2 regions of the Streptomyces axinellae genome follow, and region 2 is predicted to be linked to the other one. Evidence: predicted binding sites of a transcription regulator. Region 2 holds the regulator's gene; the other holds the start of a gene.
What was found. The regulator HrcA, encoded in region 2, represses chaperone genes, less so after heat shock. The targets are predictions, from matches to a motif close to TTNGCACTCNGNNNNNCNGAGTGCNAA.

Region 1: a site for HrcA is predicted at 4,796-4,822, ahead of groES (co-chaperone GroES). Genes of this name have one in related genera too.

What each region holds. Positions count from the first base shown of each region.
Region 1 is NZ_BAAARJ010000022.1:83,063-97,929, forward strand. Features, by position in the region: gene ABD339_RS28040 (LysR family transcriptional regulator) at 1-283, opposite strand, end outside; gene ABD339_RS28045 (MOSC domain-containing protein) at 664-1,329, shown strand; gene ABD339_RS28050 (SDR family NAD(P)-dependent oxidoreductase) at 1,641-2,414, shown strand; gene groL (chaperonin GroEL) at 2,584-4,209, opposite strand; gene groES (co-chaperone GroES) at 4,338-4,646, opposite strand; gene ABD339_RS28065 (class I SAM-dependent methyltransferase) at 5,193-6,440, shown strand; gene ABD339_RS28070 (hypothetical protein) at 6,489-6,740, opposite strand; gene tsaD (tRNA (adenosine(37)-N6)-threonylcarbamoyltransferase complex transferase subunit TsaD) at 6,740-7,885, opposite strand; gene rimI (ribosomal protein S18-alanine N-acetyltransferase) at 7,878-8,423, opposite strand; gene tsaB (tRNA (adenosine(37)-N6)-threonylcarbamoyltransferase complex dimerization subunit type 1 TsaB) at 8,570-9,331, opposite strand; gene ABD339_RS28090 (LmeA family phospholipid-binding protein) at 9,410-10,822, opposite strand; gene ABD339_RS28095 (hypothetical protein) at 11,084-11,665, shown strand; gene ABD339_RS28100 (hypothetical protein) at 11,729-11,959, opposite strand; gene tsaE (tRNA (adenosine(37)-N6)-threonylcarbamoyltransferase complex ATPase subunit type 1 TsaE) at 12,164-12,652, opposite strand; gene ABD339_RS28110 (alpha/beta fold hydrolase) at 12,657-14,138, opposite strand; gene alr (alanine racemase) at 14,349-14,867, opposite strand, start outside.
Region 2 is NZ_BAAARJ010000002.1:314,049-328,915, forward strand. Features, by position in the region: gene ABD339_RS03795 (16S rRNA (uracil(1498)-N(3))-methyltransferase) at 1-672, opposite strand, end outside; gene ABD339_RS03800 (nitronate monooxygenase) at 669-1,766, opposite strand; gene dnaJ (molecular chaperone DnaJ) at 2,073-3,203, opposite strand; gene hrcA (heat-inducible transcriptional repressor HrcA) at 3,204-4,220, opposite strand; gene ABD339_RS03815 (MBL fold metallo-hydrolase) at 4,427-5,170, shown strand; gene ABD339_RS03820 (DUF3097 domain-containing protein) at 5,358-6,233, shown strand; gene hemW (radical SAM family heme chaperone HemW) at 6,320-7,561, shown strand; gene ABD339_RS03830 (SpoIIE family protein phosphatase) at 7,653-9,647, opposite strand; gene ABD339_RS03835 (hybrid sensor histidine kinase/response regulator) at 9,827-12,448, shown strand; gene ABD339_RS03840 (response regulator) at 12,445-13,044, shown strand; gene ABD339_RS03845 (AMP-dependent synthetase/ligase) at 13,115-14,867, opposite strand, start outside.

The sequences.
Region 1 (14,867 bases), on a different contig from region 2:
GCACCCGGCCGGCGCGCAGCCCCGCGAGCGCGGCGACCTCCTCCTCGGCCGCCGTCAGCCCCGCCAGGATCCCCGCCGCGTGCCGCACCAGGGCCTCGCCCGCCTCGGTGAGCCGCATCTCCCGTCCGGCCCGCACCAGCAGCGGGGTGCCCGCCGACTGCTCCAGCGCCTTCATCTGCTGGCTGACGGCGGGCTGGGTGCAGCCCAGTTCGCGCGCGGCGGCGGAGAAGGAACCGGTGGCGGCGACCGCACGCAGGACGCGGAGATGACGGGCCTCGATCATCCCCGGAGCATAAGGCCGCCTTGGGGAGTGCCCCAAAAAGCCTCTCGCTTCTTTGGGGAGGGGTATTAGTGCCGTGACTGACCGGCAATGTTTGCCCGTGAAGGAGCGTCGTCGTGGGGGCACCGCCCGCGCGCGCGGAGCCGAGCGTGGGGCAGCGTGCGAGCGCAAGACGGCCGGAAGTCCTTGATTGGGGTCTCCCCTGCTCGGAGGGGCCCTCACGGCCGAAGGCCGGGGGAGGAGTTGAGAGCTTGGGGAAGGAGCTACCAGGGCTTTGGGCCAACGCCGCTGGGGGCGCGCCCCCTGCTCGTAGAGCTCGGGGGAGTGCGTACCGGGCGGTGCGACAGGGCAAAGCCTGCCGGGAGGGGCACTAGCCTCGGGGAATGCGACTCCTTTCCGTGAACGTCGGCCGGCCCCGCCACTCCGACCACACCGCCACCGAGGACGGCCTGACCGGCATCGACAAGCGGCCGGCGGAGGGCCCCGTGGCCGTCTCCGCCCCCGGCCCGCGCGGCACCGGGGGCAGCGGCCTGGCCGGGGACGCGGTCTGCGACCTGCGGCACCATGGCGGCGACGAGCAGGCGGTCTACGCCTTCGCGCGCGAGGAACTGGACTTCTGGGAGCGCGAGCTGGACAAGAAGCTGCCCAACGGCGTCTTCGGCGAGAACCTCACCACCACGGGCATCGCCGTGGACGACGCGCTGATCGGCGAGCGCTGGCGGGTCGGCGCGCCGGATACGGGACCGCTGCTGGAGGTCTGCTCGATCCGGATCCCCTGCCGCACGTTCGCCGGATGGCTGGAGGAGCGGGGGTGGATCAAGCGGTTCATGGAGCGGCAGATGTCCGGCGCGTATCTGCGGGTCGTCGAACCGGGCGAGGTGCGCGCGGGCGACCGGGTGGAGGTGGTGCACCGCCCCGGCCACCAGGTGTCGGTGAGCCTGGTGTTCCGCTCGCTCACCCGGGAGCCGGAGTTGCTGCCGGGCATCCTGGCCGCCGGGGAGGCGCTGGATCCCATGGCGCGGGAGACCGCGCTGCGGCGTACGGCCTGAGAAATGCCGCGGCGCACGGCCGGAGAAAAGAGCCGTGCGGGCGGAGGCTGGGCCCCGGGACGACCGGGCCCGGAAAGGCCGGGCCCTGGAACGGCCGAAAAAGCCCTGCGAAGGCTCTGGGGATGTCCGGAAAAGCTCCGGCGTACGGCCGGGAAAGCTCCCGTCCACAGCGTGCGCGACCACGGCCCACAGCGTGCGCGGCCACGGCGCGCAGCCTGGGAAACGACCTGAAAAAGCGTCATTCGGAGTGCGCTGTCCGGCACTTGGACTTCGTACGCGGGGTTTCCCCGGGGGGCCGATAGCGTGCGCGTATGACGACTGCACTGATCACGGGAGCCACCGCCGGCATCGGCGCCGCCTTCGCCCGGCGGCTCGCCAAGGGCGGCTACAACCTCGTGCTCGTCGCGCGGAACACGGAGCGGCTGTGGCGCGAGGCGACCGAGCTGCACGACCGGCACGGCCTCGAAGCCACCGTACTGACCGCCGACCTGGCCACCGATGACGGCATCGCGGCCGTGGAGGAACGGCTCGGCGATCGCGAGCACCCGGTCGATCTGCTGGTGAACAACGCGGGCTTCGGCAACAAGGGCCGCTATCTGGAAGTACCGGTGTCCGAGGAGCTGACCATGCTCAAGGTGCACTGCGAGGCGGTGCTGCGGCTGACGTCGGCGGCGACCGAGTCCATGCTGGAGCGGGGCAGGGGCGGCGTGATCAACGTCGCCTCCGTCGCGGCGTTCTTCCCGCGCGGGACCTACGGCGCCTCCAAAGCATGGGTCACCCAGTTCACCCAGGGCGCCGCCCGGGATGTGGCGGGGCGGGGCGTGCGGCTGATGGCGCTGTGCCCCGGGCTGGTGCGCACCGAGTTCCACGAACGCGCCGGGATGGACGCCGAGGACGTGCCCGGCTGGATGTGGCTGGACGCGGACCGGGTCGTGGACACGGCGCTGCGCGATCTCGCGCGGGGCCGCACCCTGTCGGTGCCCGACCCCCGCTACAAGGCCCTGCTCGGCGCCTCCCGGCTGGTGCCCCGGGGCGTACTGGCCCGCGCCTCATCGACGACGGGCCGCAAATACGGCCCGAAGTAGCCGTACTTCCGGCTGGAAGTAGCGGCTTGAAGCAGAAGTAGCGGCCTGGAGCAGCCGCACTGGGAGCAGCCGTATGGGCCGGAGGCCGGAACGCGCCGGGCGCACCCCCGCAAGCTCCAGGGGGTGCGCCCGATGTGCCCGGTGTATCCGGTCAAGCGGAGGCTGAGCCTCAGTGCGCGTGGCCGTGGCTGTGGCCGCCCGCGGCGTCCTCTTCCTCGGCCGGCTTCTCGACGACCAGGGTCTCGGTCGTCAGCAGGAGCGAGGCGATCGAGGCCGCGTTCTCCAGCGCGGAGCGGGTGACCTTGACCGGGTCGATGACGCCGGCCTTCACCAGGTCGCCGTACTCGCCGCTGGCGGCGTTGAAGCCGTGCCCGGCCTCCAGCTCGGCGACCTTGGAGGTGATGACGTAGCCCTCAAGGCCCGCGTTCTCGGCGATCCAGCGCAGCGGCTCGACGGCGGCGCGGCGGACGGTGGCGACACCGGTGGCCTCGTCACCCTCCTTGCCCAGGTTGCCGTCCAGCACCTTGACCGCGTGCACGAGCGCGGAGCCACCGCCGGAGACGATGCCCTCCTCGACGGCCGCACGGGTCGCGGAGATCGCGTCCTCCAGGCGGTGCTTCTTCTCCTTCAGCTCGACCTCGGTGGCCGCGCCGACACGGATGACGCACACGCCGCCGGCGAGCTTCGCCAGGCGCTCCTGGAGCTTCTCGCGGTCCCAGTCCGAGTCGGTGGACTCGATCTCGGCCTTGATCTGCGCGACCCGGCCCTGCACGTCCTCGGACTTGCCGGCGCCATCGACGATCGTGGTGTCGTCCTTGGTGATGGTGACGCGGCGGGCCGAGCCCAGCACGTCGAGACCGGCCTGGTCGAGCTTGAGGCCGACCTCCTCGGCGATGACGGTGGCGCCGGTCAGCGTCGCCATGTCGCCGAGCATCGCCTTGCGGCGGTCGCCGAAGCCGGGGGCCTTGACGGCCACCGCGTTGAAGGTGCCGCGGATCTTGTTGACGACGAGGGTCGAGAGGGCCTCGCCCTCCACGTCCTCGGCGATGATCAGCAGGGGCTTGGAGCCGCCGGCCTGCATGATCTTCTCCAGCAGCGGCAGCAGGTCCTGGATGGAGCTGATCTTGCCCTGGTGGATCAGGATGTACGGGTCGTCGAGGACGGCCTCCATACGCTCCTGGTCGGTGACGAAGTACGGCGAGAGGTAGCCCTTGTCGAAGGCCATGCCCTCGGTGAAGTCCAGCTCCAGGCCGAAGGTCTGCGACTCCTCGACGGTGATGACACCGTCCTTGCCGACCTTGTCCATCGCCTCGGCGATCAGCTCGCCGACCTGCTTGTCCTGCGCGGACAGCGCGGCGACGGAAGCGATGTCCTCCTTGGAGTCGATCGGGCGGGCCGTGGAGACCAGCTCGTCGGAGACGGCGGCGACGGCCGCGTCGATGCCCTTCTTCAGGGCGGCCGGGGAGGCGCCGGCGGCAACGTTGCGCAGGCCCTCGCGGACCAGCGCCTGGGCCAGCACCGTGGCGGTGGTGGTGCCGTCACCCGCGATGTCGTTGGTCTTGGTCGCCACCTCCTTCAGGAGCTGGGCGCCGAGGTTCTCGTAAGGGTCCTCGACCTCGACCTCGCGCGCGATGGTCACGCCGTCGTTGGTGATGGTCGGGGCGCCGAACTTCTTGTCGATGACGACGTTCCGGCCGCGCGGGCCGATGGTCACCTTCACGGTGTCCGCGAGGCTGTTGACGCCCCGCTCAAGGGCGCGACGGGCGTCCTCGTCGAACTTCAGGATCTTCGCCATGGGAGCTGCTGTGTCCTCTCACACGTCTCGCACGAGCCGCGCCCTGGCCCCTGCTACCTCATCGGGAGCGGGCACCAGGGCGCGGTTCACCTGCAAACTGCTGAGTCCGGATTACTGCTGGGTCCGGATTACTTCTCGACGATCGCGAGAACGTCGCGGGCCGAGAGGACGAGGTAGTCCTCGCCGCTGTACTTCACCTCGGTGCCGCCGTACTTGCTGTAGAGCACGATGTCGCCGACGGACACGTCGAGCGGCAGGCGGTTACCGTCCTCGAAGCGGCCCGGGCCCACGGCCAGGACGGTGCCCTCCTGGGGCTTCTCCTTGGCGGTGTCCGGAATGACCAGGCCCGAGGCCGTGGTCTCTTCAGCGTCGAGCGGCTGGACCACAATGCGGTCCTCAAGCGGCTTGATGGCAACCTTGGAACTGGCGGTCGTCACGATCCGACCTCCCCCTTCGGAGATCTCATCACGGGGTCATATGTCTGGGGTGGCGACCTGGTAGATCCGTCGTCGCGGGTGCCGGATCTGCCCGTCGCTACTGTTGGCACTCCCACGGGGAGAGTGCCAAGGTCGAGATTATGCCGGGCTTAGCACTCGGTCAAGCGGAGTGCTAGCCGCACCGGCTTGTGGGGGGTCGAAGGGTGACCCCTCGCGACCCTTTCGTGCCCTTGGCAGGGGGCTGTGTCCTTGGCAAGGGGCCGTCCTTGGCAGGAGGCCGCCCTTGGCAGGAGGCCGATTTCGGCTTCCCCACCGTGGGGGTTATCGCTCGCGCTCGTCCTCAATCGCCGGACGGGCTTGAATTTCGCGGCGTCGATCGCACTCGCCCCCAAGCTCCCCCGGCCTCCGGCCAGGAGGCGGTTGGCCCCTGGCAGGCTCAGATGGCCCCCCGGCCTCGACAACCGGGCCCTCGGGCGGGAGGGGGCCTCGAAGCGGCTGCGGTTGTCCCCGGCCGGGGGCCGGGGTGAGGCGGGGGAGGATGGTGGGGTGGAGACGGATGTGTTCGAGCGGCTGCTCGGTGTGGAGGGGCAGGCGCTCCTGCGTGAGGTGCGGGATGTGGAGCCGGCGCGGGAGCTGGAGGCGGCCACCAAGTTGCGGCGCTCGCACGACGCCTCTCTCGTGTCGGCCGCGCTCGCGCAGGCGCGGTTCCGGCAGCGGGCGGTGGCCAAGTTCGGGGCGGCCGACGCCGCGCGGATGTACTTCACGCCGAACGGGCTGGAACAGGCCACCCGGGCGCCGGTCGCGGAGCACCGGGCCCGCCGGTTCGCGGAACTGGGCGCCCGCCGGGTCCTGGACCTGTGCTGCGGCGCCGGGGGTGATGCGCTCGCGCTGGCGCGGGCCGGGATCCAGGTGCTGGCTGTGGACCGCGATCCGCTGACCTGCGCGGTCGCCCGCGCCAACGCCGAGGCGCTGGGGTTGGCCGACCGGATGGAGGTCCGTTGCGCCGATGTCACCGAGGTCGCCACGGACGGCTGGGACGCGGTGTTCGCCGACCCCGCGCGCCGTACGGGACGGGGCCGGGTGTTCGACCCGGAGGCGTACTCCCCGCCGCTGAGCTGGGCCGTGGAGACGGCGCGTCGCGCGCCGCTGGCGGCGCTGAAGGTGGCGCCGGGCATCCCGCACGAGGCGGTGCCGCCGGAGGCCGGGGCCGAGTGGGTCTCGGACGGCGGGGAGGTGAAGGAGGCCGTGCTCTGGTTCGAACAGGGCCGGGCCCGGACCCGGGCCCAGGGCGGGTCCGGTGGAACCAGTGGGCCCGGTGGGCCCGGTGGGGTTCGGGCGACGCTGCTGCCCGCCGGGCGGACGCTGACCGGGCGCGGGCTGCCCGATCCGGAGACCGGGCCGGTGGGCCGGTATCTGTTCGAGCCGGACGGTGCGGTGATCCGCGCGCACCTGGTCGCCGAGGTGGCGGCCCAGGTGGCGGGGCGGCTGATCGACCCGACGATCGCCTATGTGACGGCGGACGCGCCGCACCGTACGCCGTATGCCGCCGGGTACGAGATCACGGACGTCCTGCCGTTCAACGTCAAGAAGCTGCGCGCGCTGCTGCGCGAGCGCGGGGTCGGCGTGGTCACCGTGAAGAAGCGCGGCTCGGCGGTCGAACCGGAGGAGTTGCGCCGCAAGCTGAAACTGGACGCGAAGGCGCACCGCGGGGCGTGCACGGTGTTCCTCACGCGGGTCGCGGGCGCCCCGAGCATGCTGCTGGGGCACCCGTTGGGCGGGTCCGAGGCGCCCTGAGCCTCGCGGCCTGCCCGCCGCTCCCGGAGCCGTCCGCGCCGCGCCCGCTCACACCTGTACGAAGCGCCAGCGGTGCACCGGCCTGGCGGTCATGTCCGGTGCCGGGTCGGGGAGTTCGGGCACGTCGGCGTCGTAGTCGCCCTCCCACCAGGTGATGACGAGCACGCGTTCGCCGGGTGCGGTGTAGTGCTCGCGGCGTCCGGGTGCGGCGGGCAGTTCCTGGGCTCGGGCCCACTCCAGCAGTTCGGCGGCGCGGCCGGGGGCGGCCTTGGCCTCCCACATGAGGGCTACGGTCGGCATCAGGCGTAGAGGTTCTTCCTGCTCAGCTCGTGCACGTGGTCGTGGTCGTGCGCGTGGCCGTGGGCATGCGCGTGGCCGGGGCCCTCGCTGTCGCCGCTTCCCGCGCCCGGCACATGCGGCTCCGTCACCGGCAAGGAGGAGTCGGCCGGCAGGTCCCAGTCCGAGACCGGGCGGTTGCGGGCGACCATCTCGGCGCCGAGCGCGGCGACCATCGCACCGTTGTCGGTGCACAGCTTCGGGCGCGGCACCCGCAAGGTGATGCCCGCGTCGGCGCACCGCTCCTCGGCCATGGCGCGCAGCCGTGAGTTCGCGGCGACGCCGCCGCCGATCATCAGGTGATCGACGCCCTCGTCCTTGCAGGCCCGGATCGCCTTGCGGGTCAGCACGTCCGTCACGGCCTCCTGGAAGGAGGCGGAGACGTCCGCGACGGGCACCTCCTCGCCCGCGTTCCGCTTCGCCTCGATCCAGCGGGCGACGGCCGTCTTGAGCCCGGAGAAGGAGAAGTCGTACGGCGCGTCGCGGGGCCCGGTCAGCCCGCGCGGGAAGGCGATGGCGGCCGGGTCGCCCTCCTTGGCGTACTTGTCGATCACCGGGCCGCCGGGGAAGCCGAGGTGCAGCACCCGGGCGACCTTGTCGAACGCCTCGCCCGCCGCGTCGTCGATCGTCGAGCCGAGCGGCCGTACGTCCGAGGTGATGTCGGGGGCGAGCAGCAGCGAGGAGTGCCCGCCGCTGACCAGGAGCGCCATCGTCGGCTCGGGCAGCGCGCCGTGTTCGAGCTGATCGACGCAGATGTGCGAGGCGAGGTGGTTGACGCCGTAGAGCGGCTTGCCCAGCGCGTAGGCGTACGCCTTGGCCGCCGATACGCCGACGAGGAGCGCGCCCGCGAGCCCGGGTCCGGCCGTGACGGCGATGCCGTCGAGGTCGGAGGCGGCGACTCCGGCGTCCTTCAGCGCGCGCCGGATCGTCGGGACCATGGCCTCCAGGTGGGCCCGGCTGGCGATCTCGGGCACGACACCGCCGAAGCGCGCGTGCGTGTCCACGCTGGAGGCGACCGCGTCGGCGAGCAGGGTGTGCCCGCGGACGATGCCGACGCCGGTCTCGTCGCAGGAGGTCTCGATGCCGAGAACGAGCGGTTCGTCAGCCATGGCTCTCTGTTCCTTGGGGTGTACGGGGGCTGGTGCTGGAGCTGGTACCGGAGCTGAGGTGTGCGGGGGCGGGGGGCAGGGAGGCGGCAGGCACTCCCGGATCGGTGAGGCGCATGACCAGGGCATCGACGCCGGCCGGCTGGTAGTAGCCGCGGCGGATGCCGATGGGGGCGAAGCCGAAGCGTTCGTAGAGGCGCTGGGCCGGGAGGTTGTCCACACGGACCTCCAGCAGGACCTCCGCGCACTCGAAGTCCGTGGCGGCGCCCAGCAGGGCGCGCAGGAGGCGGGAGCCCAGGCCGGTGCCGCGGTAGGCGGGCAGGACGCCGATGGTCTGTATGTCGCCCGTGCCGCTGACCGCCGCGAGGCCCCCGTACCCGACGAGCCCGCCCTCGGGGTCGGCGGCGACCAGGTAGCGGCGGGTCGCCGCCGGGCCGCGCGCGAGCGCCAGCTCGGACCAGAACATGCCCTCGGACCACGCGTCCTCGGGAAACAGCTCGCCCTCCAGCGCCAGGACGGGGCCGATGTCCCACCAGCGCATCTCCCGCAGCGTGACCTCGGGCGCCCCGTCCTCAAGGGCCGCCGCGCCCGAGCCCTCGCCCAAGCCCTTGCCCGATCCCGCGCCTTCGCTCTCGCCCGGCACCGGAGCTGGTTCCGGTTCCGGGTCCGGGCCGGCATCGCGTCCGCTCACCGTGGCGTGACCACCTTGTAGTTCGCGGGCACCTGGGCGTCGGGGCGGCGCAGATACAGCGGCTGGGGCGGCAGCAGTTCCTCGCCACGGGCCAGCCGCTCGGCCGCGAGCCGGGCCAGCGCGGGGGCGGACAGTTCGGCGGGCAGATCGTGGCGGACCCCGCGGAAGACGTCCTCGTACAGCACGGCTCCGGCGCCCACGGCGGGCAGCCCGGCGACCCCGGCCTCGAAACCGGCCCCGAGCCCGGCCGCCTCGGCCCCGCTCTCATCGGCCTCACCGGCCGCACCGGCCCCGTGCAGCTCTCCCGGGCCGCCGCGCGCCGCGAGGTCCGCCGGCCGGTCCACGGCCGGTTCGCCGACGCGGGTGCGCGCGTCGGCGTAGCGGGCCCAGTAGACCTCCTTGCGGCGGGCGTCGGTGGCCACCAGGAAGGGCTCCTCCAGGCCGGTGGCGTACGCGATGCCATCCAGCGTGCACACACCGTGCACCCGCGGCCCGAGCGCGGCGCCGAACGCCTCGGCCGTCGCCAGGCCGACCCGCAGGCCCGTGTAGGGGCCGGGTCCGACGCCGACGACAACGTCCGTCACGTCGGCCAGTTTCCGCCCGGCCTCGCTCAGCACCCGGTCGATCGAGGGCAGCAGCAGCTCACCGTGGCGGCGGGCATCGACCTGGTGGGCGGCGGCGAGCGTACGGTCGGCGTCGGCGTCGTGGAGGGCGACGGTGACGGCGGGTGTGGCGGTATCCAGCGCGAGCATCAACACCCGTCCAGCCTACGGCGCCCGCGCCGCGGGCTCCCGGCCCTCCGGCGCCCCGGTGCCCGGTCGCGGGCCGCCGCGTGCTCAGCGGTGCGCTGCCGCTGCCTCCTTTTCGGCGGCCTTGCCGAAGGGCACATCGGTGCCCGTCAGGTCGGCGTGGATACCGTCCTTGGCGACGGAAATCCCGCGGAGCCGCACGTCACCGGGCATCTTGGGCAGCTTGAGGTCGAGGGCGAGCTTGTCGGCGAGCTTCGGTTCCTCGATCTGCTTGAGGCCCTCGACGAGCGCCGGGTCGATGCCGAACTTCTTCAGCATTTCGGGGTGTGCCATGGCGGCGTCGAGCATGTTGACGCGCATCACCTTGTCCACGAAGCGCGGCTTCCCGGTCACTTTGTGCAGCTCGCTCTCGCTGTGCCGGATGCGCTGCACGCGCTTGTCGGACAGCCCGAAGCGGTGGGCGATGGAGCGCACCTCGAAGAGCGCCCTGGCCTTGGCCGCGTCGCGTTGGACGCGCTCGGCCAGCGGGCGGGACAGCCGCAGGCCCTCGTTCTTCCCGGTGCCGGGGACGTAGCTGAAGAGCCCGGGGACATCGAGCCGCATGTCCCCCACAGTGGTGCCCACGGCGTGGTCGCCCGTGCGCTGGAGGTGGGCGCGGGCCCGCACCTTGACCTCGGTACCGGCGACGGGCAGCTTGCCGTCGGCCAGCACGGTGCTGGGGCCGCCCTCGGTGAACTTGACCTGCGAGGTGCCCAGTTCACGGTCGAGGTCGTCGAAGGCGATCAGGACATCGCCCTTCATCCGGCCGAGCACCGCGCCCTGGATCGAGGACGGGGCGTCGCCGACGATCTTCACGTCGTTCACGGTGCCGTTGACCTGCGCGACCGAGACGCGGCCCGCCGGCACATCGGGGATCGTCACCTCGACGTGGTCGAGCCGGTCGCTCGCCAGCTGGGTCAGAAAGGGGAACCCCTTGATGTGGACCTCCGGACGCGCGTGCAGGTGCAGCGACTTCTGCACCTTTTCGGCGGCCTTGCCCTCCGCGTAGAGCGCGGCCCAGCGGTCGCCGACGCCGAGGAAGGCCAGCAGCGCGAGGCAGGCGATGCCGAGCTTGACGGTCATCCGGAAGCGGGACCTGCGCCGCCTGCGCACGGCGCGCAGGTAGGGCATGCGGTCCTCGTACTCCGGCTCGTCGTAGTCCGAGCGGAGGCTGAAGCCCAGCGGGCCCTCACCGGCGGGGTCGTGGGGATTGTCATACGGGTTGTCCCCGGGGGCCGGGTCCGCCGAGAGCGCGTCGTACGGGTTCGGCCGGGGGGCGGCGGACTCTCCTGCCGCTCCGGGCGGCGCGAGGGCGGCCAGTTCGTCGTAGGGGTTGGCCGACGAGGATCCCGCTGACCGCCGGTTCTGCTGGCTCTGGTCGTGCTGGGCCGGCTGGTCCTGCGGGGCCGGGACTTCCGGTATGGGGGTTGTGGAGCTTGGCGATGATCCGTGGGGGGACATCGCCATATGCGAACACAAGGCCAGGCGTTACTCCAAGTCTCCACTTGCAGCCACCGGCCGGTCACCCGCAGGCCACCGCGGGCCGCTACCGCCCGCTACCGCCGCCACCGGTTCCGTCCTGGGCCGTACGGCCCTGCTGCTACCGTCAACTCCAGCGCGCAGGGGGGCGCGGGGGCGCGCGTACGGACGGCGTACGGGACCCGCCCACGGGAGCGGGACGATCCCGCCCACAGGAGCGGGCACGAGAGGTGGCGGCGCACGGTGGCACGCAGCAGCGGCAGCGGCGCGGGAGTTGTGGTGACCGGGCTGACGGCGGCGGCTCTCGCGGTGATCGGCTTCTTCGCCTTCCAAGCCTCCGCCGCCCAGGACCGCGCCGAGAAGCACGCGCCCGCCAAGGCCGCCTCCCCCTCCCCCGGCGCCTCCGATGCCGGGAAGAAGAACCAGCAGTCCCGGAAGAAGGCCACGGCGCTGCCCGCCCGCTCCGGCAGCGGTTTCCGCGTCGTCTACGCGCTCGAACGCCGACGCGTGTGGCTGGTCGGCAAGGACGGCAAGGTCACCGACACCTTCACGGTGCACCCCAGCACGGTCAGCCCGGCGCCGGGCACCTACAAGGTCAGCTCGCGCTCGTCGCACGTCACCGGCTCGGACGGGGTGCCGATCGAGAACGTGGTGCGCTTCGCCGACGTCAAGGGCGTCAGCGTCGGCTTCAGCGCCGCACTGGACGGCTCGACACCGAATGCGGACCCCTCGCGCAAGACGGGCGGCGTCCGCGAGAAGCGCGAGGACGGCGAGGCGATGTGGCTGCACGCCACGATCGGCACCCGGGTCGTCGTCATCCCCTGAGCGGCGGGCCGCCGTCATCCCCTGGCCGGCCGATGACCTGGCCGGATATGACCCGGCCGAACCCTACGCCGCGCCCTTGTCCGGGACGTTCACGGGCAGTTGCGGCAGCGCGGTGGGCTCGATCGCGCCCTCGGCCTCACCGGCCGCTTCGTCCGCCGACGGCTCGGACGGCGGCCGGGAGACGGCGGCAGCCGCGGCACAGGACGCGAGCAGTTCGCTCATCGGCGGCGTGGGCCGGACCTGCCGCGCCGCGTGAACCCGCGTCGGCCGCTGCTCGGGCTTTCGTGCCGTCATGGCTCCCTCCGGGGGCTCCAGGCGCCTGGTCACTGCGCCGTCAGGCATACTTAGGCATACCTAACCGCGCTCTGGCTCCCATGGGACCACGCGGCACACCGCCCGCGCAACATCTTGCCGACACCATGTCGGAACGTGCGACCCCGCGTCACGGTCCGAAACGGCCACGTCAGCGGGGCGTCCGGACGCTCAGGCGCCGGACACTCAGGCGCCCGGGTCAGCGCGCAGCGCCGCGAGATCCTCCTCCGCCCAGCGTGCGCCGAGGCCGGTGACGGTCACGGTCCGCACTCCCCCGGCGTCCCCCTCCCCGTCCTCGGAGGCGCCGTCCGCCGAGCCGAGCGAGCGGGAGATGACCACCTGGAGGCGGTCCTCGGTCAGCTCCTCGACCTTGCCCTCGCCCCACTCCACGACGACCACGGACTCGGGCAGCGAGACATCCAGGTCCAGGTCCTCCATCTCCTCCAGACCGCCGCCCAGCCGGTAGGCATCGACGTGGACCAGCGCCGGGCCGCCGGTCAGCGACGGGTGGACGCGGGCGATGACGAACGTGGGCGAGGTCACCGCGCCCCGCACCCCCAGCCGTTCCCCGAGGCCACGCGTCAACGTCGTCTTTCCCGCGCCCAGTTCACCCGTGAGCATGACCAGGTCCCCGGCGCGCAGCAGCTCCGCGAGCCGGCCGCCCAGCTCCCGCATTTCGTCACCGGTCCGAACGGTGACGGTGACGCTGGCGTCCCCGCTCCCGCTCCCCTCCTGACGACGAAGAGCCCGCGGACTCGGGGCCTCCGGATTGTGGGCCGGACGGGGGGCGGGGTGCTGGTCGTGCGGTGTTTCCATGCGTCCGGATGGTACGCGCCAGCAGCGCGGCCACATGCTCGTTCACCCTCTCGGGGCGCTCCAGCATCAGCAGGTGCCCCGTGGCCTCCAGGATCACGAACGCCGCGTCCGGCAGCGCGCCCGCGATCCGCTCGCTGTGCTCGCTCGGAGTCAGCAGATCCCGGTCTCCCGCCAGCACCAGCGCGGGCAGTTCGCCGAAGGCGGCCAGGGCCCCGGTCTTCTCGTGCTCGGCGAACGCCGGGTAGAACTGCGCGACGACATCGACCGGCACCGACTCGATCAGCCGCTCGGCGAACCGCGCCACCCCCGGGTCCACCTCGCCGACGCTGCCGAAGGAGTACCTCTTGACGACCCCGGCGAACAGATCGGCCGTCGCGCGCCGCCCCCGCTCCACCAGTTCGGACTGCGAGCCCAGCGCCCTGAGCACCCCCGGCACCAGCCGCCGCACGGCCCGCACCCCGGCGGCCGGCAGCCCGTAGGTGACCTCGGCGAGCCCGCCCGCGCTGGTGCCGAGGAAGCCCACGCCCGCCACCCGCTCGGCCACGTACTCCGGGTACTGCTCGGCCAGCGCCATCACCGTCATACCGCCCATCGAGTGCCCCACCAGCACCACAGGCCCCTCGGGCACCGCCGCATCGAGGACGGCCTTCAGGTCGCGGCCGAGCAGGTCGATGGAGACCGGCTCCCCGGCGGGTGCGCGGGCGGAGCGGCCGTGACTGCGCTGGTCCCAGTAGACGGCGCGCACCGCACCGCGCAGCGCGGCCCGCTGGAAGTGCCACACATCCTGGTTCAGGCAGTAGCCGTGCGAGAAGACCACGGTCACCGGCTGCTCCCCGGCCCCTGACCCCGACCCGCGCTCGGACCCGGCCCCGGACCCGTCGCCCTCCCCGGTGGACGGCGTACGGCGCAGCAGCCGCAGCAGCCGGTCCCGGTAGCCCCCGGGAACGGCCGCGCCGTCGTACTCCCCGCCGTCGTCCAGATGTACGGGCTCCACCTCGGGGCCGCCCGCGCCGTCGCCGGAGGCCGCCGCCCCGGCGGTGGGGTCGGCGAAGTCGGCAGGCTCATCGACCTCGAAGTGCAGCGCGGTGCCGTCCTCCGCGTACACCGTGCCGGGGGTGCCCCGCAGCGAGCCGTACGGCCCCGAGGCATCCAGCGCGAGGCGCGCCTTGCGGCGCACGGCGCGGTGGACGGTGAGCCGCTCCAGCGCGACCCCGGCGGCCACGACGCCGATGGCGGCACCGGCCAGGCCCGCCTTGCGCGTCCAGCCGCCCCCGGCGCCCGCCGCCGGGACCGCGGAGGCCAGCGCGCCGTCGGCGCCGCGCGCCACCCCGGTCAGCTGTCCCATCTCGACGGCGCCTGCGGTGCGCCAGGCCCGGCGGGCCTCGTCGGCGGCGCTCAGCGCCGAGAGAGCACCGGCCGCCGCCCCGGCGGCACCATCGGCCCCCGCCCTGTCGTTTCCGCTCATGCCCTGGCCACCGTCCGTCCCCCGTCGCCGTACCGTTCAGCACGTGTGCGTCAGCCGCACGCGCACCCGTCACCCGTCACCCGTCACCCGTCACCCGTTCACATATACCCGTGGCACCCGAGGGCTGATCCGGGTGACGATCTCGTACGAGATGGTGCCCGCCGCCCGCGCCCAGTCCTCGGCGGTGGGCTCGCCCTGCCGGCCCTCGCCGAAGAGCACCGCGCGCTCGCCCTCGGCCACCTGGTCGCCGCCCAGGTCGATCACGAACTGGTCCATCGCCACCCGGCCCGCCACCGTGCGCCACTTCCCGGCCACCAGCACCGGACCGGACCCCGAGGCGTGCCGGGGGATGCCGTCGCCGTAGCCCAGCGGCACCAGGGCCAAGGACGTGTCGCCCGAGGTGCGGTAGTGATGCCCGTAGCTGACGCCGTGACCGCCGGGCACCTGCTTGACCAGGGCGATCGAGGCGCTGAGCGTCATCGCGGGCCGCAGCCCGAGCCCCTCGGCCGTGCCGACCTCGGGGGACGGGGAGAGCCCGTAGACCGAGACGCCGGTCCGGACGAGATCGAAGTGCGACTCGGGCAGGGTCAGCGTCGCCGGGGAGTTGGC
Region 2 (14,867 bases):
CAGTACGCTCGGGCCGAGCCGGAGCGCACCGGCCCCTGCCCCTGCGAACAGCTCCAACTCCTCGGGCGATACGCCGCCTTCGGGCCCGACGACCAGCACGATGTGCCCGGCCTCCGGCAGCACCGCGGTGGCCAGCGGCGCCGCGCCCTCCTCGTGGAGCACCCCGGCGAAGTCCGCATCCGCGAGCAGCGAGGCGACATCCTTCGTGGCGGCGAGGTCCCCGACCTCGGGAAAGCGCAGCCGCCGCGCCTGCTTGCCCGCCTCCCGCGCGGTGGCCCGCCATTTGGCGAGCGACTTCGCCGCGCGCTCGCCCTTCCACCGGGTGACGGCGCGCGAGGCGGCCCACGGCACGATCGCGTCGACACCGGTCTCGGTCATGGTCTCGACGGCCAGTTCGCCCCGGTCACCCTTGGGCAGTGCCTGGACGACGGTGAGCCGGGGACGCGGCGCCGGCTCCTCGCGCACCTCGGTGACCTCGACCTCCAGCCGGTCCTTGCCCTCGGCGGCGATCACACTGCCGTAAGCGCCGACGCCCTCGCCGTCCGTGAGGACGACCTCCTCGCCGGGGCGCAGCCGCCGCACCGAGACGGCGTGGCGCCCCTCGGGGCCGCCTAGTACGACGGTTCCGGTGCGCAGCAGTGCGCGGTCGGCGAGAAAGACCGGCGCGGTCATGCGTGCCCCTCTCCACCGCGCGAGGACATTCCCTCGCGAACCACGGACAATTCGGCCGCGAGCACCTCGACAAGCTGCGCCGCGGGCAACTCCCGTGCCAGCCGGTGTCCTTGGCCCGCCCACAGGGCCATCGCCTGCGGGTCGCCCGCCTTGGCCGCCGCCTTGCGCAGCCCGGCGGTCAGATAGTGGATCTGGGGGTAGGCGGCCGGGGCGTATGGTCCGTGCTCGCGCATGAAACGGTTCACCAGTCCGCGTGCCGGGCGTCCCGAGAAGGCGCGGGTCAGCTCGGTGCGGGTGAACAGCGGGTTGGTCATGGCCTGTTTGTGCAGCGGGTTGGCGCCGGATTCGGCGGTGACCAGGAAGGCCGTCCCCAGCTGGGCCGCGCTCGCCCCGGCCGCCAGCACCGCGGCGATCTGGCCGCCGCGCATCAGCCCGCCTGCGGCGACGATCGGCAGCTGTACCGACTCCTTGACCTGCGTCACCAGCGAGAGCAGCCCGACGCCGCCCACCGAGGCGTCCGCCTGCGGGTCGTCCCGGTGGGTGCCCTGGTGGCCGCCCGCCTCGATGCCCTGAAGGCACACGGCCTGCGCGCCGGCCCACTGCGCGGTCTGCGCCTCGGCGACGGTGGTCGCGGTGACCATGGTGTACGTGCCCAGCTTCGCGAAGCGCTCCAGCACACCGCGCGCGGGGCAGCCGAAGTGGAAGGAGACGACGGGGACGGGATCTTCGTAGAGGATCGCCAGCTTCCCGTCGTACGCGTCGTCCGAGCCGCCCTCGGTGTCACCCAGTTCGGTCTCGTACCAGGTGGCCTCGCCCGCCAGCTGCTCGCGGTAGACCGCGACCGCCGCCGGATCGGCCGTGCGCGACTGGGGCATGAAGAGGTTGACGCCGAAGGCCCGCCGGGTGAGGCGGCGCAGCTGTCTGATCTCCTCGTACATCGCGTCGGGCGTTTTGTACCCGGCGGCGAGAAAGCCCAGCCCGCCCGCCTCGCTGACGGCGGCGGCCAGCTCGGGACGGGAGACGCCACCGGCCATCGGTGCCTGGATGACGGGGTGTTCGGTCAGCTCGGAGAGCGTAGGCAGCGCGGTGGACATGGCCCTTATCCTGTCACGCTCCCCTACGAACCCTGCACTCCGTGTCACCAACGCTCGCGGCGCCCCCCACCTGCCCGAAGGGCGCCCAGCGGGACCCCGACAACGCCGGTGCCCCGCGACTTCAACGCGGGGCCCTGCGGCCTCGACTCCGGACACCGCGGCCCCAATACCCGGTACCGCGAAGCGCGTTACCCATCTTCCCAGGGACAACCCCCGGCCCCCCGGCCGCGAACAACCAGCCGGTCAACGCCCGTTACCCCACCCCCGGGGGACAACCCCCGGACCCCCGGCCGGACAACCATCCGGTCAACGCCCGTTGAAGGCGTCCTTCAGGCGGGAGAACAGCCCCTGCTGGCCCGGCTGGAACTGGCCGGTGGGCCGCTCCTCGCCGCGCAGCTGGGACAGGCGGCGGAGCAGTTCCTCCTGCTCCGGCTCCAGCTTGGTGGGGGTGGTGACCTCGACGTGGACGATCAGCTGGCCACGGCCGCCGCCGCGCAGATGCGTGATGCCGCGCTCGTGCAACGGGACCGACTGGCCGGACTGGGTGCCGGGGCGGATGTCGATCTCCTCCATGCCGTCCAGCGTCTCCAGCGGCACCTTCGTGCCGAGGGCCGCCGCCGTCATGGGGATGGTGACCGTGCAGTGCAGGTCGTCGCCGCGCCGCTGGAAAGTCGGGTGCGGGGCCTCGTGGATCTCCACGTACAGATCGCCCGCCGGGCCGCCGCCCGGGCCGACCTCGCCCTCGCCTCCGAGCTGGATGCGGGTGCCGTTGTCAACGCCCGCGGGGATCTTCACGGTCAGGCTGCGCCGCGAGCGCACCCGGCCGTCGCCCGCGCACTCCGGGCAGGGGGTGGGCACGACCGTGCCGAAGCCCTGGCACTGCGGGCAGGGCCGCGAGGTCATGACCTGGCCCAGGAAGGAGCGGGTGACCTGGGAGACCTCGCCACGGCCGCGGCACATGTCACAGGTCTGGGCCGAGGTGCCCGGCGCGGCGCCCTCGCCGCTGCACGTGCCGCAGACGACGGCGGTGTCCACCTGGATGTCCTTGGTGGTACCGAACGCCGCCTCGTCCAGGTCGATGTCCAGCCGGATCATGGCGTCCTGGCCCCGGCGCGTGCGCGAGCGCGGGCCGCGCTGCGAGGCGGTGCCGAAGAAGGCGTCCATGATGTCGCTGAAGTTGCCGAAGTTGCCGGCGCCGAAGCCGCCCGCCCCGCCACCGCTGGAGTTCGGGTCCCCGCCGAGGTCGTAGACCTGCTTCTTCTGCGGGTCGGAGAGCACCTCGTAAGCGGTGTTGATCTCCTTGAACCGCTCCTGGGTCTTCGGGTCCGGGTTGACGTCCGGGTGCAGCTCGCGGGCGAGCCTGCGGAACGCCTTCTTGATTTCGTCCTGCGAGGCGTCGCGCTGCACGCCGAGGACCGCGTAATAATCCGTCGCCACTTACGACTCCGCGAGGATCTGTCCGACGTACCGTGCCACTGCGCGTACAGCTCCCATCGTTCCGGGGTAGTCCATGCGGGTCGGGCCGACCACGCCGAGCTTGGCGACTGCTTCGTCGCCCGAACCGTAGCCGACCGAGACGACCGATGTGGAACTCAGTCCCTCGTGCTGATTCTCATGCCCGATTCGTACCGTCATACCCGGGTCCTTGGCTTCCCCGAGCAGCTTCAGCAAGACGACCTGCTCCTCCAGCGCCTCCAGGACGGGGCGGATGGTCAGCGGGAAGTCGTGTCCGAAGCGGGTGAGATTGGCGGTGCCGCCGATCATCAGCCGCTCCTCGGTCTCCTCGACCAGGGTCTCCAGCAGCGTCGCCAGCACGGCCGAGATCGTGCCCCGGTCATCGGCGTCGAACGACTCGGGAAGATCCTGCACCAGGGAGGGGACCTCGGTGAAACGCTCGCCCACCACACGGCTGTTGAGCCGCGCCCGCAGGTCGGCGAGGACCGTCTCGCCGATCGGCGCCGGGCAGTCGATCAGGCGCTGCTCGACGCGGCCGGTGTCGGTGATCAGCACCAGCATCAGCCGCGCCGGGGCCAGCGCCAGCAGTTCCACATGCCGCACCGTCGAACGGGTCAGCGAGGGGTACTGCACGACGGCGACCTGCCGGGTGAGCTGCGCGAGCAGCCGGACGGTGCGCCCCACGACGTCGTCGAGATCGACGGCGCCGTCGAGGAAGTTCTGGATGGCGCGCCGCTCCGGCGAGGACAGGGGCTTGACGCCGGCGAGCTTGTCGACGAAGAGGCGGTACCCCTTGTCGGTGGGGATACGGCCCGCGCTGGTGTGCGGCTGGGCGATGAAACCCTCGTCCTCCAGCGCGGCCATGTCGTTGCGGACAGTGGCCGGGGACACCTGGAGGTTGTGCCGCTCGGTGAGTGCCTTGGAGCCCACGGGCTCCTCCGTGCCGACATAGTCCTGGACGATGGCGCGGAGCACCTCAAGACGGCGCTCGCTGAGCATGGCGCACACCTCCCGTCCGGCCGCGGTCCTGGATACCTTCCCTGGCACTCTCCGATCGGGAGTGCCAGGCTCCCTGTGCCAGTGTACGGCCGGTCGCCACGGCCAGGGCAAGGGCCGCCTGATCGAGCGGGCTCGACCGTATCGCGCGGGGCCTGGAGGCAGGCAGTGGACAAGCACTGCCCGCCCCGTGCCGTTAGCGTCGTCGTATGGAGCCGGATCGGGAAGACGCAGGGCGGAATCCGTCCACGCGCGACACGGACTGGGAGCGGATCGCACCGGGGGTGATCCGCCGCAGGCTGCCGCAGTGGGACGCGACGGTGGGCGCGGTCGGCGGCACGGAGGAGGTGCTGGTCATCGACACCGGCTCCTCGCTGCGCGAGGGTGCCCGGATCCGGGCCGACGTACGTGCCCGGCTGGGCGCCCCGGTGACCCGGGTGGCGCTGACCCACCCGCACTTCGACCACGTCTTCGGCACGGCCGTCTTCTCCGGCGCGCAGGTGTACGGGGCCGTCGGCGTCGCCGAACTCCTCGGCAGGCAGGCCGAGTCGCTGCGCGACGAGGCCGTCGCGCACGGTCTCCTGGAGGACGAGGCGGCGGAGGCGGCCGACATCCTGGTGCCGCCGCACCATCCGGTCTGCGGCGAGCTGACGCTCCCCCTGGGCGGGCGGGAGGCGGTCCTCGCCAACCTCGGCCCCGCACACTCCGGACACGACCTCGCGGTGCTGGTGCCCGGCTCGCCCGATGTCGTCTTCTGCGGCGACCTGGTGGAGGAGTCCGGCGAGCCGCAGGCGGGCCCGGACGCGCACCCGGCCCGCTGGCCGGAGGCACTGGAGCGGCTGCTGACGCTGGGCGGCGAGGACGCGGTGTATGTGCCCGGGCACGGCGCGCTGGTGGACGCCGCGTTCGTCCGCGCGCAACGCGAGGCGCTGGTACGCCGGTTCGCCTCCTGAACCGGACGCGCGCCGTTCGGGCCAGGACCGGATACTTGCCGGGTCCGGGTTCCGCACCGGATGCCCGCCGGTTCGAGCCTCGCACCGGATACCCGCCCGTTCCGGCCGGGGGCCGGATGGCTCGCGGGCTCGGCTCAGCACGGGCGCACTCCGTGCCGCCGCACGGGCCGCGTAGCAGAATGTGCCCATGCGCAGCCGCTACGACAGCCCCGACCTCACCCCTCCGTGGAAGCGGAAGCAGCCGGTGCCCGAGGTGCCCGCCGACCGGGATCTGGTGGTGGAGGAGGTCACGACCGGATTCTGCGGTGCGGTCATCCGGTGCGAGAAGACCGCCGAGGGCCCGACCGTCACGCTGGAGGACCGCTTCGGCAAGCACCGCGTCTTCCCCATGGCACCGCGCGGCTTCCTGCTGGAGGGCCGGACCGTGACCCTGATCCGCCCGGGCCCGGCCGGCGCCGCAACGGCGCCCTCGGGCCCGCGCCTGACGGCCTCCGGTTCGCTTGCCGTGCCCGGCGCCCGCGCCCGGGTGGCCCGCGCTGGCCGCATCTACGTCGAGGGCCGGCACGACGCCGAGCTGGTCGAGAAGGTGTGGGGGGACGACCTGCGCATCGAGGGCGTCGTCGTCGAGTACCTGGAGGGCGTCGATGACCTGCCCGCCATCGTCGAGGCGTTCTCCCCGGGCCCCGATGCCCGGCTGGGCGTGCTGGTCGACCACCTCGTGCCCGGCTCCAAGGAGTCCCGTATCGCGGCAGAGGTCACCGGGGGCGGTGCGGGCGGTGCGGGCGGTGCGGGCGGTGCGGGAAACGTGCTGGTCGTGGGCCATCCGTACATCGACATCTGGGAGGCCGTGAAACCCTCCTCGGTCGGCATCGCGGGGTGGCCCCGGGTGCCGCGCGGCACCGACTGGAAGCGCGGGGTGTGCGAGGGCCTGGGCTGGGCCCCCAACACGGGCGCCGCCTGGCAGCGCATCCTCGGCTCCGTCCGTACCTACAAGGACCTGGAGCCGGCGCTCCTGGGACGGGTGGAAGAGCTGATCGACTTCGTGACGGCGCCGGAGGGCTGACAGCCGGGCACGAAAGAGTGACGGCCGGGCCGGGGGCGCACCGGCCGGGCCGATCCGGAAATTCCGCGGCGGGGGACAATGGACCCATGCCCTCCGCACTCCCCGACGGCGAACCCGTGCCCGAGGACGGCTCTCTGCCGCCCTCCGCGCGGGAAGAGCGCACGTCGCGCCCCCTCGGCTTCTACCTGCACGTTCCGTTCTGCGCCACCCGCTGCGGCTACTGCGACTTCAACACCTACACGGCCACCGAGCTGCGCAGCGGCAAGGACGGCGTGCCCGCCTCCCGGGAGAGCTACGCGGCCACCCTCACCGAGGAGATCCGCCTGGCCCGCAAGGTGCTGGGCGACGACCCGCGCCGGGTCGAGACGGTCTTCGTCGGCGGCGGAACGCCGACCCTGCTGCCCCCGGCCGACCTGGGGCGGATGCTGAGGGCGGTCCGGGAGGAGTTCGGGCTCGCCGAGAACGCCGAGGTCACCACCGAGGCGAATCCGGAGTCGGTGGATCCGGCCTACCTGGCCGAGTTGCGCGAGGCCGGTTTCAACCGGATCTCGTTCGGCATGCAGAGCGCGCGCCCCCACGTGCTGAAGATCCTGGACCGCACGCACACCCCCGGCCGCCCGGAGGCGTGCGTCGCGGAGGCCCGCGCCGCCGGTTTCCGGCACGTCAACCTCGACCTGATCTACGGCACCCCCGGCGAGTCCGACGAGGACTGGAGCGCCTCGCTGGACGCCGCCCTCGGCGCGGGGCCCGATCACCTCTCGGCGTACGCGCTGATCGTCGAGGAGGGCACCCAGCTCGCCCGGCGCATCCGGCGCGGCGAGGTGCCGATGACGGACGACGACGCGCACGCGGACCGCTACCTGATGGCCGAGGAGCGGCTCTCGGCGGCCGGGATGGAGTGGTACGAGGTCTCCAACTGGGCGACGCCAGGCGACGAGTCGGCCCGCTGCCGGCACAACGAGCTGTACTGGACGGGCGCCGACTGGTGGGGTGCGGGACCCGGCGCGCACAGCCATGTGGGCGGGGTGCGCTGGTGGAACGTGAAGCATCCGGCCGCCTACGCGCAGGCCCTCGCGGAGGGCCGCTCACCGGGGGCGGGGCGCGAGCTGCTCTCGCCGGAGGACCGGCGCGTCGAGCGGATCCTGCTGGAGCTGCGGCTCGCCCGCGGCTGTCCGCTCTCCCTCCTCGCGCCGGAGGGTGCGCGGGCGGCTCGTCAGGCGCGCGACGACGGCCTGCTGGAGCCGGGGCACTACGAGGAGGGCCGGGCGGTCCTGACGCTGCGCGGGCGGCTGCTGGCCGACGCGGTGGTGCGCGACCTGGTGGACTGACGGCCCGTCACCCTCTCCCGGCCCCCTCCACCTCACCCGTCTCCCGTTGCCCCGTCACCCGGCCCGCTCCTCCCCCTCCGACTCCCCGGTCTCAGCGGCCGGCCGGCTCCTCCTGTGCTCCGTGCGGCGGCGCCCGCAGCACCAGCATGGCCAGGTCGTCGGTCGGCGGGCCGGGGGCGAAGCCGTGTACGGCGCGGCGTACGCGTTCGGCGGTGTCCGTGGCGTCCAGGTGTTCGCAGCCCGCGAGGACCGTGGCCAGCCCGTCACCGTCGTCGAACAACCGCCGCCCCGACCGGCGTTCGGTCACTCCGTCGGTGACGCACAGCAGCGTGTCCCCGGGGTGGAGCGTGAAGGTCTGGCTGTCGTAGGTCACCTCCCGCAGCACGCCCAGGAGAAGCTGCGGCAGCGCCGCCACCCGTACGGTGCCCGCGGCGTCCCGCACCAGCGGCAGCGGATGCCCGGCGCAGGCGACGGTGCAGTCCACGGCGCCCTCCCGGAAGGAGAGTTCGCCGTAGATCAGGCTGAGGAACCTGGCCTGTTCGCCGATCTCGCGGTTGAGCCGGTCCAGGGTCTCGGGCACGGAGTAGCCCTCGCGGGCGAGCAGCCGCAGCACGGGGCGGGCGAGGCCGGTGACGACGGCCGCCTCGGGCCCGTTGCCGCACACGTCGCCGAGCGCGAAGCGCCAGCGGTCCTCATCCAGGCGCAGCAGGTCGTAGAAGTCACCGCCCGCCCAGGCGCCTTCGCCCGCCGGTTCGTAGACCAGCGCCGTCTCCAGACCGGGCACACACATCTCCTCGCTGGGCAGCAGCCCGCGCTGGAGGACCTGGCTGATGGTGGCCTGGAGGGTGTAGCGGCGCGCGGAGAGGATGGCGAGCGCCACCCGCCGCGCGAAGTCCTCCACCAGGCCCATGACCTCATCCGGAATGCGCGACAGCTCCGCACGCCCGATCACCAGGGTCCCCACGGCCCGTCCGCCCACCACCAGGCGGCACATCGCCGAGGCGCCCGAGCCGCCCTCGGCGCCCGCCCCCTCGGGCCAGCGCCAGGGGACGGCCTGGCCGGGCAGCGCGCGGGGCACCAGGGCGGGCGGCTCCTTCCCCAGTTCCTCCCGGAGCCCCTCCATGCGGCTCTCCTGCGCGTGCCAGACGCGGGCCAGCCTCGGCAGTCGCGCGCGTTCGCTGTCCTCCAGCCAGACTGCGCACCAGTCGGCGAGGCGGGGCACCATCAACTGTCCGGCGAGCGAGGCCACTTTGTCCTCGTCGGTGTGACCGGCGAGGAGGTCGGACGCCTCGGCGAGGAAGGCCAGCGCGCCGTTGCTCGTCCACTCGGGGTGCGCCCGTGCGCCGATCCGGGCGCGCGGCGCGTGTGCGGTGCGCGCGGTGGCGTCGGCGGGATACCCGAACGCGCCCTGGTGCGCCTCCCCGAACGAGTCCGCGTACGTCTCCCCGGCCGTTTCTCCGTACGTCCCCTCGGCCGTGCGCAGGCGCGGGCCGTCGTGAGGAGCGTGGGGAGGGGCGTGATGGTGGTACCGGTGCGGGGCAGCGGGGGGCTCGTCGGCCCCGGTGGGACCGGCGAGTCCGTCGAAGCCGTCCGCCTCTTCGGCCGGGCCGAGCTGGAACCACACGGCCTTGCGGTCCCTGCGGTAGCTGATGCCCCACTCCTTGGCCAGCGCGCTGACCAGCCGCAGACCGTGCCCATGGCCCGCCTCGTCACGCGAGGTGACGGCGCGGGCGGGATGGCGGTCGGTGATCTCGGCGTAGACGATTCCGGAGGCGTATCGGCACTCCAACTCCACGGAGGTGCCCGCGTGCACGACCGCGTTGGTCACCAACTCGCTGACCAGCAACACCGCGTCATCTGTCAGCGGGCCCCGCGCTCCCCACTCGTCGAGCGCCGCCCGCATGAAGCTGCGCGCCGCGCCTGCGGCCAGTGCGTTGCCGGGCAGTTCGGTTCCTACTTTCCGTGAGATTTCACGCGGCCCCGGGACGGCGACGGCGCTCTCCCCCGCCGCTCCCGCCCTGGCCCGCTCCCCCGGCGCCGTGGGCCCGGGTGAGCCGGCGACTCCCGCGTACTTAGCGCGCCTCATCGCACCATCCCCCAGTTTCGCGCAGCTTCCCCGGCCGGCTTCCGGGTCCGGCCCGGCACATCCCCTCGTCCCGGCGGGGACCCGGCAGTTCCGTCGAATGCGCTCAGCACAGTAGGGCAAGAGTGACAGACTGGGCCCGCTCATATGCACCGAGTCACGGAAGTGGTGGGAATTGAGCCATGTCTTCCGATTTCGCAAGGCCCTGGACCTCTTCCGCAGCCGCCACCGGTCCGCGCCCGGCAGTGGGTGCGCTGAGCGCACTGACCGCGCTGTGCGAGGGGGACTTCGGTGCCCGCGTGGCGCTGAGCGCCGAGTCGCTGGCCGGGCTGGGCGAGGAGGACCGCCAGGCGCTGGCCGATGCCGTCAACGGGCTCGCGGCGCGGGTGGAGCACCTCGGCTCCGAACTCGTGCGCGTCCAGCGCGAGGTGATCCGCCATGGACGCATCGACGAGCGCCTGAGCGCCAGTCCGGGTACGGGCGCGTGGACGGACACCGTAGTCGCGGCCAACACCCTGCTGGACGCCCTCACCCATCCGGTGGCCGAGGCCACCCGGGTGCTCACCGCGGTGGCGGAGGGCGATCTGTCCAAGCGTATGGAGCAGTACGACGGGCACCGCCCGATACGGGGCGAGCTGCGGCGGCTCGGCCGCACCGTCAACCGGGTCACGGGCCAACTCGCCCTGTTCACCAGCGAGGTGACCAGGGCGGGCACCGACGAGGACGCCGGGCCGCCGGCCGGCGGCGGGCCTCCGCCGCCGCACACCTCGCTCAGCGGTCTCTCCGGGAGCTGGCGCGCCGCGGCCGAGGCCGTCAACCGGATGGTGTCCGATCTGCGCGAGACGACCCGCGCCAAGGAGTGGCTGGAATCCAACCTGACCCGGCTGGCCGCGCTGATGCAGGGGCACCGCGACATCAGGGAGGTCGCCGAGCTGATCATGCGCGAACTGCCGCCGCTGGTCGGCGCGCAGTACGGCGCACTGTTCCTGACCCGCGTACCCGGCGGGGCACCGGCCCCCGCGCAGGATGCTTCGGGCCTCGTCTACATGGCGGGCTTCGGCACCTCGGCGCAGGAGAGCCGGGGTTCGCTCCTTCCGGGTACCCCGGCCCAGGGCCTGGTGGCACAGGTGGCCGCGCAGAAGCGGCGACTGCTGCTGAGCGAGGTGCCGCGCGGCTATCTGCCCATCGCCTCGGGGCTGGGCTCGGCACCGCCCGGATGCGTGGTGATCTTGCCGGTGCTCTACGAGGACCGGGTGCTCGGGGTGCTGGAGCTGGCCTCCTTCACCCCGTTCAGCGATATCCACCTCGCCTTCTTCGACCAGTTCATGCACACCATGGGCGTCGCCCTGCACACCATCCGCGCCAACACCGAGCTGTCGGAGAAGGCGGCGCTGCTGGCGGCCTCGTCCGAGTACAAGACGCAGTTCCTCGCGAACATGTCGCACGAGCTGCGCACCCCGCTCAACTCCCTGCTGGTGCTGGCCCAGTTGCTGGCCGGAAACGAGGCGGGGAATCTCTCGCCGGAGGAGGTCCGCTTCGCGCAGACCATCCACCGCTCGGGCACCGATCTGCTCCAGCTCATCAACGACGTGCTCGACCTGTCCACCGTCGAGGCGGGCCGGATGGACGTTCGCCCCCAGCGCGTCACGCTGCTCAAGCTGCTCACCTATGTGCACGACACCTTCCGCCCGCTCGCGCTCGACCGGGGTCTGGGCTTCACCGTGCAGGTCACCGACGGCACCCCGCGCGAACTGTTCACCGACGAGCGCCGGATCCAGCAGGTGCTGCGCAATCTGCTCTCCAACGCCTTCAAGTTCACCTCGGAGGGCCGCGTCGAGCTGCGCGTGGGACCGGCTCCCGGCGACCGGGAGAAAATCGAGATGACCGTGTCGGACACCGGGATCGGCATCGCGCCCGAGTGCCTGGCGCGGGTCTTCGAGGCGTTCCAGCAGGGTGCCCGCTCCACGCACCGCACCTACGGCGGCACCGGGTTGGGCCTGTCCATCAGCCAGGAGATCGCCGTCCTGCTCGGCGGGCGCGTCACGGTCGAGAGCGAGCCGGGCAAGGGCAGTCACTTCACCCTCACAATCCCCACCGGCCTGGCCGAGCAGCCGCCAGGAGCGGTCTCGGCCGCACCGCGCCGGCGCCCCGAAGCCGCCGCCACCCGGAACACCGTCCAGGACGCGGGCGGAGCCACCGGGGCCGCGGAGAAAGCCGGGGCCGCGGAGAAAGCCGGGGCCGCGGGGACAGCTGGGGCAGCGGTGACGGCAGGGGCCGAAGGGACCGCCGCCCGGACCGTCGGGGATTCCGGGCCGGGGAGCGCCGCGGACGTCACCGGCACGACGCGCCAGCAGGGCGCGGCGAAGCCCGGCCTCACTCGCTGGCGGCGCGGCCGGGCAGCGGAAGTGCTCCCGAACACCCGGGTGCTGATCGTGGACGACGACATCCGCAACGTCTTCGCCCTCACCCACGTCCTGGGCCACGCGGGCATGTCGGTGCGCTACGCGGAGAACGGCCGCGAGGGGCTGACCCGCCTCGACCAGGGGCCGGCGGCGGATCTGGTGCTGATGGACATCATGATGCCGGAAATGGACGGATACGAGGCCATCCGCACGCTGCGGGCCGACCCCCGCTTCGTGGCACTGCCCGTCATCGCACTCACCGCGCAGGCCATGCCGGGCGATGACCGGCGGTCCTTGGCCGCGGGCGCATCCGCGTATGTTCCCAAGCCTGTTGACATCGATCTGTTGCTGAGTACCGTGCTCGCCCTGCTCGATCCGCAATCGTCTACGAGGCCGCAATGACCATCCGTACCACGGCGCGCGGCGCCGGAGAACACGAAGCCAGTATCCTCCTCGTGGACGACATGGAGGACAATCTCGTCGCGCTGGAGGCCGTCCTCTCCGCGCTCCAGGTGCCCCTCGTGCGCGCCGTCTCGGGTGAGGAGGCCATGAAGGCGCTGCTGCGGCAGGACTTCGCGCTGGTGCTGCTCGATGTCATGATGCCGGGCATGGACGGCTTCGAGACCGCCTCCCACATCAAGCGGCTCGACCAGACCAAGGACATCCCGATCATCTTCCTGACCGGAGCGGAGACGGCGACCGACGCCGGGTACGCGTTCCGGGGCTATGCGACCGGCGCCGTCGACTACCTCACCAAGCCGTTCGACCCGTGGGTGCTGCGCACCAAAGTGGCCGTCTTCCTCGATCTGCACCGCAAGAACCGGCAGTTGCAGGACCTGCTGGATCACGAGCAGTACCGGCTCGACGACTTCGCGCAGCGCCTACAGGTGGTGGAGAGCGAACTGTCCTCCGGCGCCGACACCGAGCAGCTCGCGCGGCATGTGGCCGAGCTGGCCGAGTCGCTGGAAGAGCTGCGCCTGCGCCGTGCCGAGCGCTGAGTACCGAACGCTGAGCGCTGAGCCGTTCGCCGCATGACCCCGGCTCCGGAATGCGGAACCGGCGTCCGGGTCAGCGTTCGCGGGCCCCTTCGTACATCTCCTCGATCAGGTCACCGAATTCCCGCTCCACCACGGGGCGCTTCAGCTTGAGGCTGGGGGTCAGCTCGCCGTGTTCGATGTCCAGGTCGCGCGGCAGCACCCGGAACTTCTTGATGGTCTGCCAGCGCTGAAGGCCGCTGTTCAGCTCCTCGATGTAGCCGTCCAGGAGCACGCGCACCTCCTCGGAGGCCACGACGCTCTCGTACGGCTTGCCCTTGAGCGTCTCCTGCTGCTCGGCCCAGGCCATGATCGCGGGCTCGTCCAGCGCGATGAGCGCGCTGCAGAAGTTCCGGCCGGCGCCGTGCACCAGGATGTTGGAGACGTACGGGCAGACGGCCTTGAACTGGCCCTCCGCCTCGGCCGGGGAAATGTACTTCCCGCCCGATGTCTTGATCAGGTCCTTCTTGCGGTCGGTGATCTTCAAGTAGCCGTCGTCGGACAGCTCGCCGATGTCGCCGGTGTGGAACCAGCCGTCCTCCTCCAGGACTTCGGCGGTCATCTCCGGGAGCCCGTGGTAGCCCAGCATGATGCCGGGGCCGCGCAGCAGGACCTCGCCGTCGTCGGCGATGCGCACCTCGGTGCCGGCGAACGGCTTGCCGACCGTGCCGGTGCGGTAGTTGTCCGCGCGGTTGCAGAAGCTGGCGGCGGACGACTCGGTGAGCCCGTAGCCCTCCAGCACCGGGATGCCCGCGCCCGCGAAGAAGTAGCCCAGGTCGGGGGCGAGCGCGGCGGAGCCGGAGACGCAGCCGGTCATCCGGCCGCCGAAGGCTTCCCGCAGCTTGCTGTAGACGAGGCGGTCGGCGATGGCGTGCTTGACCTTCAGCCCGGCCGGGACCGAGGGGATGCCGGTGCGGCGCTGGTTGTCCTGGCTGGTGCGCGCGTACTCGCGCGCGACCTCGGCGGACCACTGGAAGATCTTGTACTTGGCGCTGCCACCGGCCCGCGCCTTCTGCGCCACGCCGTTGTAGACCTTTTCGAAGATCCGCGGCACGGCGCACATCTTCGTCGGCTGGACGACCGGCAGATTCTCGATGATCTTGTCCACCCGGCCATCGACGGCGACGACGTGCCCCGCATCGATCTGCGCGGAGATCAGCATCTTGCCGAAGACGTGCGCGAGCGGCAGCCAGAGGTACTGCACGTCCTCAGCGACCAGCAGTCCCGACTGCCGGACCGTCTTGGCCATGTACGACCAGGAGTCCTGCGCCAGCCGGACGCCCTTGGGCCGGCCGGTCGTACCCGAGGTGTAGATGAGCGTAGCCAGCTGGTCGGGGCGCAGCCCGCCCACCACCTCCTTGATCGCGTCCGGGTGCTTCTCGCGGTAGGCGGCGCCGCGCCGCTCCAGGTCGGCGAAGGAGAGCACCCAGCCCTCCTCGGCACCGTCGGTTCCCGTCCCGTCGGAGGCCGGTTCGCCGTCGATGAGCACCACGTGCGCCAGCTTGGGCAGCTCGGTGCGGCGCTCCCGCACCTTCGCGAGCTGGGAGGCGTCCTCGGCGATCAGAACGGTGCTCTCGGAGTCGGCGAGGATGAAGGCCGTTTCCTCGGCGTTGGTGCTGGGGTAGACGGTGGTGGTGGCCGCACCCGCGCACAGGATGCCCAGGTCGGCGAGGATCCACTCGATCCGGGTACTGGACGCGATGGCGACCCGCTCCTCCGGGACCACGCCCAGCGCCATCAGCCCGGCGGCGAGGGAGAAGACCCGCTCGGCCGCCTCGCGCCAGCTG